DNA from 3 places in the Variovorax sp. P4_D9 genome. Region 2 is predicted to be linked to each of the others. Evidence: riboswitches for the same ligand, from Rfam matches in the RefSeq annotation. Region 2 holds a riboswitch; each other region holds the start of a gene.
What was found. A riboswitch is a leader RNA that binds a small molecule or an ion and turns the genes downstream of it on or off. The one in region 2 is predicted to bind glycine.

Region 1 (2,257 bases), on a different contig from region 2:
GAGGTTGAGCAGGAATCCAGCGTCCGGCTGCTTGAGTTTGAAGCGGACGCGCCGGTCGTCGAGCCTGATGACCGAGTCGAGCGACTTGAACCGGTCCTTGGCATAGGGCAGGCCGCGCTCGTTCAGGCGCTGGAAGGAGAACACCACGTCGTCGACAGACACTAGTGTGCCATCGGAGAACTTCACGCCGTCGCGCAGCGTGAATTCATAGCTTGTCTGCGCCGCATCGACCGACCATTTGCTGGCCAGCACCGGCGCGATCTTGCCGGACACGTCGGCTCGCACCAGGCCTTCGTACACCAACTGCCACATGTACCAAGTGCGAATCTGCGAGGACTGCGTGGGATCGAAAGTCTGCGGCACGACGTCCTCGGCGACGACCAGGCTCCCGCTCCTCGCGCCGGTGTCCTGCGCGGCACCGTACGACGCGGCCAGCATGCCCAAGGCGAAGATGCCGGCTATTCGGAAAGATCGAATACTCATCTGGATTCCTTCGGGCGAAACATCCGCGAAGTGCGGCTCGAATCTGCGACATGCAGAAGCTGCACGATAGGGCACCGCATCCAAAACAAAAACTAGCCGAACCTACATTCATCATTCAGTTGCGCTTACGACTCGCGGCCTTGCCGCGTGCTAACTTCAGGGCTTCCAGGAGTAGCTCGGACAGTACCTGTGMCGAGCTGCCGAAGGCGCATCACCCCGAGAACGCTCAGGCCCAAAGACTGGAAACCATGATCAACTGGAGAGTGCCGCGGACATCGGGTCTTCGTCCGCCGAAGGTGCAAGCTGCCCCCGAGGGTGGCGAATCTCTCAGGCAAAAGGACAGTGGGGCGGGCTGCCATCCAGGCGGTCCGTCCTGTCGCAGCCGCCCACCGCAATGGGGTCGCGACTGCATCAACCAACTAGAGAGTCACCATGCCCCGATTCGCCGCCAACCTCAGCATGCTCTTCACGGAGTTGCCTTTCATGGACCGCTTCACCGCCGCGCGCACGGCCGGCTTCGAAGCCGTTGAATACCTTTTCCCCTATGCCTATCCCAAGGACGAACTCGCAAGAGCGCTGCGGGAGAACGGCTTGAAGCAGGTGGTGCACAACCTGCCCGCCGGCGACTGGGAAGCCGGTGATCGCGGCATCGCTTGCCAACCCGAGCGCGTGGGCGAATTCCGCGAGGGCGTTGTCCAGTGCATCGAGTACGCGACCGCGCTCGGCTGTCCGCAAGTCAACTGCCTGGCCGGCAAGGTACCTGCCGGCGTGGAGCGCGAACACGCGCACACCACCTTCGTCGGCAACCTCCGTCACGCTGCCGAAGCGTTGAAGCGTGCCGGCATCCGGCTCTTGATCGAGCCGATCAACCCGTTCGACATTCCCGGCTTCTTCCTGACCCGTACGGACCAGGCCTTGGCCATCCTCGACGAGGTGGGTTCAGACAACCTTTTTGTGCAATACGACATTTACCATGCGCAGCGGGTGGAAGGCGAGTTGGGCGCGACGCTGCGCAGCCACCTGGACCGCATAGGCCACATCCAGTTGGCCGACAACCCCGGCCGCAACGAGCCCGGCACGGGCGAGATCAACTACCACTGGCTGCTCGGGCATATCGACGCGCTGGGCTACACCGGCACTATCGGCTGCGAATACAAGCCGCGCACCAGCACAGCCCAAAGTTTCGGCTGGATGAAATAGAGCCAAGGAAACCAATTGAACAAACCACCACTCAAGCTCGGCTTCATCGGCCTCGGCATCATGGGCACACCGATGGCGGGGCATCTTCTCAAAGCGGGCCACCTGCTGTTCGTCAACACGCGTGGCCGAGTGCCCCAGGAACTGGCCGATGCCGGCGCCACGATCTGCACCACCGCGGGCGGCGTGGCCGAGCGGGCCGACATCATCTTCATCATGGTGCCGGACACGCCCGACGTCGAAAAGGTCCTGTTTGGCGAGTACGGCGTCGCTTCGGACCTGACCAAGGGCAAGACCGTTGTCGACATGAGTTCGATCGATCCGATCGCCACCCGCGGGTTCGCCAAGCGGATACAAGCCCTGGGCTGCGACTATCTCGATGCGCCGGTGTCTGGCGGCGAAGTGGGCGCCAAAGCCGCCAGCCTGACCATCATGGTCGGCGGCGAGCCGCAAGCTTTCGAACACATCAAGCCCTTGTTCGAACTGATGGGAAAGAACATCACCCTGGTCGGCGCTGCCGGCGACGGGCAAGTCTGCAAGGTCGCCAACCAGATCATCGTGGCATTGAACATCGCGG
Region 2 (2,257 bases):
GGCGGCCGCATCGACCATGTCGAATTGCTCGATGCCGCCGGCCGGCCGACCACCCTGAGAGGCCAAGCCTACGTGCTGGCGCTGGGCGCATCGAGCGTGCCGCACGCCGAAGACCTGGGCATCGACATGCCGCTGCGCTTCATGCGCGAATACATCGTCACGATGCCGATCCTGAACCCTTCGCTGACGCCGCGCATGCCCTTGTGCGACCGCCAGGGCAAGCTGCGCATCTCGCGGATCGAGACGCCGGCCGGCGACCAGCTGCGGATCCAGGCCGTCGTGCGGGCCGGGCTCGACGAAGAGGCCGAGCCCGACTCGGACCGCTTCCGGGCGATCGTGCGCCGCACCGAGATGCTGCTGCCCGGCGTCGCCGACGCCACCCGGGCCAGCTTCGATACCGCCATGCACGCAGCCAGCACCACCCGGCTGCCGATAATCGGCAAGACCCGGCTCCCCAACCTGTTCCTGAACACCGCACCCGGCACCCGAAGCTGGGTCCATGCCTGCGGCGCGGGCAAGTCGATCGCCCGCATCGTCAGCGGCCTCCGGCCCGAGCTCGACTTCGCCTTCAGGCGCCCCTGAGCGCTACAATCCGCCCACTGCAGGAGAGCGGGCCCACGGGCCCCACCGAAGGCGCAAACTCCCATAAACGCTCAGGTCGGCCCACGCGATGGGCTCGTACTGCAGTTCACAGTCAGAGCCGTCTGGAGAGCCATTACGCCGCGCGTGATGCACCGAAGGAGCAAACCCGCTGCGGGCGCAGCGGGTGAATCTCTCAGGTACCGAGGACAGGGGGAGCGGCAACTTGGACGCACGGTCCGGTTGCTTTCGTTGTCGACAGCATTCCGTCTCCGCCGCGTTCGAGCGCTGCAACCTTCAAGGGTTCTCGATATGCGCGTGATCGTTCTTGGCGCCGGCCTGCTCGGCGTGACTTCGGCTTACTACCTCCAGCAACTCGGCCACGAAGTGACCGTGATCGACCGCCAGGCCACGCCGGCGGCGGAAACCAGCTTTGCCAACGGCGGCCAGATCTCGGTCAGCCATGCCGAGCCCTGGGCCAACCCGGGGGCGCCGCTCAAGGTGCTGCAATGGCTCGGCAAGGAAGATGCGCCCCTGCTGTTCCGCATCCGCGCCGACATGCGCCAGTGGCTCTGGGGCCTGCAGTTCCTGCGCGAGTGCACGCCGGTCCGCACCCGCCACAACATCGAGCAGATCGTGCGCCTGGGCAGCTACAGCCGCGACACGCTGCAGCAGCTGCGCCGCGACACAGGGATCGACTACGACCAGCGCACGCAGGGCATCCTGCACTTCTATACGACGCAGAAGGAGTTCGACGCCGCGCTGGCGCCGGCCGAACAGATGCGCGCGCTGGGCTGCGACCGGCAGGTGATCTCGGCCGACGAGGCGGTGCGGCTCGAGCCCGCGCTCTCGCACATCCGGCCGAAGCTGGCCGGCGCGACCTACACGGCCGAGGATGAATCAGGCGATGCCAACCGCTTCGCGCGCGAGCTGGCCCGGCTGGCCGAGGTGGCCGGCGTGCGCTTCCTCATGAGCCATACCGTGACCGCGCTGCGCGAAGCCGGCGGCCGAATCGACCACGTCGAGGCGACCGACGACGAAGGCCGCTTCCAGCGGATTCGCGGCGACGCCTACGTGCTCGCTATGGGCTCGCTGAGCCCGCTCCTTGCCGCCCCGCTGGGCATCCGGCTGCCGATCTATCCGGCCAAGGGCTATTCGGTGACGATGCCGGTCAAGGACGCCGCCAAGGCGCACCAAGTCTCGTTGACCGACGATGAGTTCAAGCTGGTGTTCTCGCGCTACACCTCGGCCGCGGGCGACCGCCTGCGCATCGCCGGCACCGCCGAGCTCAACGGCTACGACCGCGACCTGAACCGGGTGCGCTGCGAGGCGATCGTGCGGCGCGTGGAGGAACTGTTCCCGGGCGCCGGCGACGCCTCTGCGGCCCAGTTCTGGACCGGGCTGCGGCCGGCGACGCCGAGCAACGTGCCGCTGATCGGGGCCACCCGGCTGCCCAACATGTTCCTGAACACCGGCCATGGCACGCTGGGCTGGACCCACGCCTGCGGTTCCGGCAAGTCGATCGCGCGGATCGTCAGCGGGCTGGCGCCGGAGCTCGACTTCGCCTTTACCGGGTTGCGCCGCGGTCCTCAGTCGGCGCTGGCGAAGACGGTCAGCACGCCCGTATAGCCGTAGAGGTGATTGCGGGCGATCTCGCCGGCGGCGAAGAAGCCGACCA
Region 3 (2,257 bases), on a different contig from region 2:
TGATCGCGGTGGAGATGTGCGCGGTCAACTTCCACGTCTCGAAGCAGCGCAACTACAAGGGCGACGGCGGCATGCCGCCGTGGCGCGAAGTGCTGCTGACCACCTGGAAGGCGATCCCCGCGATCCTGCTGCCGGTGGTGATCCTCGGCGGCATGCGGGCCGGCTGGTTCACGCCCACCGAGGCCTCGGTGGTGGCGGTGTTCTATGCGCTGGTGTGCGGCGAGTTCGTCTATCGCACGCTCGAATGGAAGGCGCTGCCCGACATCCTCTCGCGCTCCGCGCTGCTCTCGGCCTCGGTGCTGATCATCATCGGCCTGTCGGCCTCCTTCGCCTGGATCCTGACGATCGAGAACGTGCCCCAGACGCTGGCCGAGTGGCTGGTCGGCATGAACCTGTCGCCATGGATGTTCTTGATCATCGTCAACACCTTCCTGCTGCTGTTCGGCATCTTCATCGAGCCGCTGCCGGGGGTCATGGTGCTGGCGCCGATCCTGGCCCCCGTGGCGGTCAAGCTGGGCATCGAACCGATCCACTTCGCGATGATCGTGATCTACAACCTCACGCTCGGCATGATCACGCCGCCGGTCGGCGGGCTGCTGTTCGTCACCTGCAACGTGTCGCGGGTGCCGATGTCGCAGCTGGTGCGCGAGTTGGTGCCTTTCCTGTGGGCGCACGGCGCGGTGCTGCTGGTGCTCACCTTTCTGCCGGCGCTGAGCACCTGGCCGCCCCATTTGTGGGGATTCAAGTAGCGTTTCGCCTGCCGGGCGGTTGCGGATTCCCTTACACTCCACCGGTCAGGAGAGCGTCCCGCCGCGGTGGGGCCGCCGAAGGCGCAGGTCCCCCGAACCAAGGGCCCGAACGCTCAGGCAAAAGGACTGACAAGACGCCCCAAACCAGGGCGTTTCCTTGCTGGAGAGAGGCGGGACGTCATCAGGACGGCCGCCCACCGAAGGAGCAAACCCCGATCGTGGGGCGAATCTCTCAGGTAAAGCGGACAGCAGGGGTGGCCCATGGCTTCTCGTCATGGAACAAGCACTGCCCCTTTGGAGAACCGCCCTTGGCTGCCGCATCCGACGATCTGCTGAAGACCCCGCTCCACGGCCTGCACCTGGAGCTCGGCGCCCGCATGGTGCCCTTTGCCGGCTATGCCATGCCGGTGCAATACCCCACCGGCCTGATGGCCGAGCACAAGCACACGCGCGAAGCCGCGGGCCTGTTCGACATCTCCCACATGGGCCAGCTGCGCCTGGTCGGGCCCAATGCCGCCGCGGCCTTCGAAAGCCTGATGCCGGTCGACGTCATCGGGCTGGCGCCCGGCAAGCAGCGCTACGGGCTGCTGCTGAACGACGAGGGCGGCATCCTCGACGACCTGATGTTCTTCAACGAGGGCCACGATTCACTGTTCGTGATCGTCAACGGCGCCTGCAAGCAGGCCGACATCGCGCACATCCAGGCCCGGATCGGCCAGCGCTGCCAGGTGCTGCCGATGCCCGACCATGCGCTGCTCGCGCTCCAGGGCCCGCAGGCCGCGACCGCGCTGGCACGGCTGTCGCCCGGCGTCGAGCGCTTCGTCTTCATGACCGGCGGCACGGTGCAGATCGGCGGCATTCCGGCCTTCGTCACGCGCAGCGGCTACACCGGCGAAGACGGCTTCGAGATCTCGGTCGCCGCCACCGATGCCGAGGCGCTGGCCCGCCTGCTGCTGGCCCAGTCCGAGGTCAAGCCGATCGGCCTGGGGGCGCGCAATTCGCTGCGGCTCGAGGCCGGGCTGTGCCTGTACGGCAACGACATCGACGAGAGCACCACGCCGGTCGAGGCCGCGCTGAGCTGGGCGATCCAGAAGGTCCGGCGCAGCGGCGGCGCGCGCGAAGGCGGTTTCCCCGGCGCGGCCCGGGTGCTGGCGCAGCTCACCGCGGCCAGCGGAACGGCCGGCCATCTCGACCACCAGACCCTGAAGCGCAAGCGTGTCGGCCTGGTGGCTCTGGAGCGCGTGCCGGTGCGCGACGGCACCGTGCTCGAGTCCTTCGAGGGGCTGCCGATCGGCCAGGTCACCAGCGGCCTGCTCGGCCCGAGCGTCGACCGGCCGGTCGCGATGGGCTACGTCGCGCTCGCCTACGCCGAGCCCGGCACGCGGATCCAGGCCATGGTGCGCGGCAAGCCGGTGCCGATGGAAGTCAGCACGATGCCCTTCGTGCTGGCCCGCTACTACCGGGGCTGACAGCCCTCCCCGATTTCTTCCAAGCCCTTTTCTTCAAGG

Region 1: it holds a riboswitch for glycine, as region 2 does, so the genes downstream of both, hyi (hydroxypyruvate isomerase) here and AC1DY5_RS15180 (D-amino acid dehydrogenase) in region 2, are expected to answer to the same signal.
Region 3: it holds a riboswitch for glycine, as region 2 does, so the genes downstream of both, gcvT (glycine cleavage system aminomethyltransferase GcvT) here and AC1DY5_RS15180 (D-amino acid dehydrogenase) in region 2, are expected to answer to the same signal.

Annotation. Positions count from the first base shown of each region.
Region 1 covers NZ_JBFUIU010000048.1:21,319-23,575, forward strand. Annotated here, with positions in the region: gene AC1DY5_RS08050 (ABC transporter substrate-binding protein) at 1-483, opposite strand, end outside; glycine riboswitch at 647-728, shown strand; glycine riboswitch at 730-836, shown strand; gene hyi (hydroxypyruvate isomerase) at 916-1,683, shown strand; gene AC1DY5_RS08060 (2-hydroxy-3-oxopropionate reductase) at 1,699-2,257, shown strand, end outside.
Region 2 covers NZ_JBFUIU010000117.1:1,341-3,597, reverse strand. Annotated here, with positions in the region: gene AC1DY5_RS15185 (FAD-dependent oxidoreductase) at 1-582, shown strand, start outside; glycine riboswitch at 593-694, shown strand; glycine riboswitch at 695-802, shown strand; gene AC1DY5_RS15180 (D-amino acid dehydrogenase) at 892-2,208, shown strand; gene AC1DY5_RS15175 (FIST signal transduction protein) at 2,169-2,257, opposite strand, start outside.
Region 3 covers NZ_JBFUIU010000137.1:8,772-11,028, reverse strand. Annotated here, with positions in the region: partial or broken gene AC1DY5_RS16805 (TRAP transporter large permease) at 1-749, shown strand, start outside; glycine riboswitch at 786-884, shown strand; glycine riboswitch at 900-1,008, shown strand; gene gcvT (glycine cleavage system aminomethyltransferase GcvT) at 1,058-2,218, shown strand.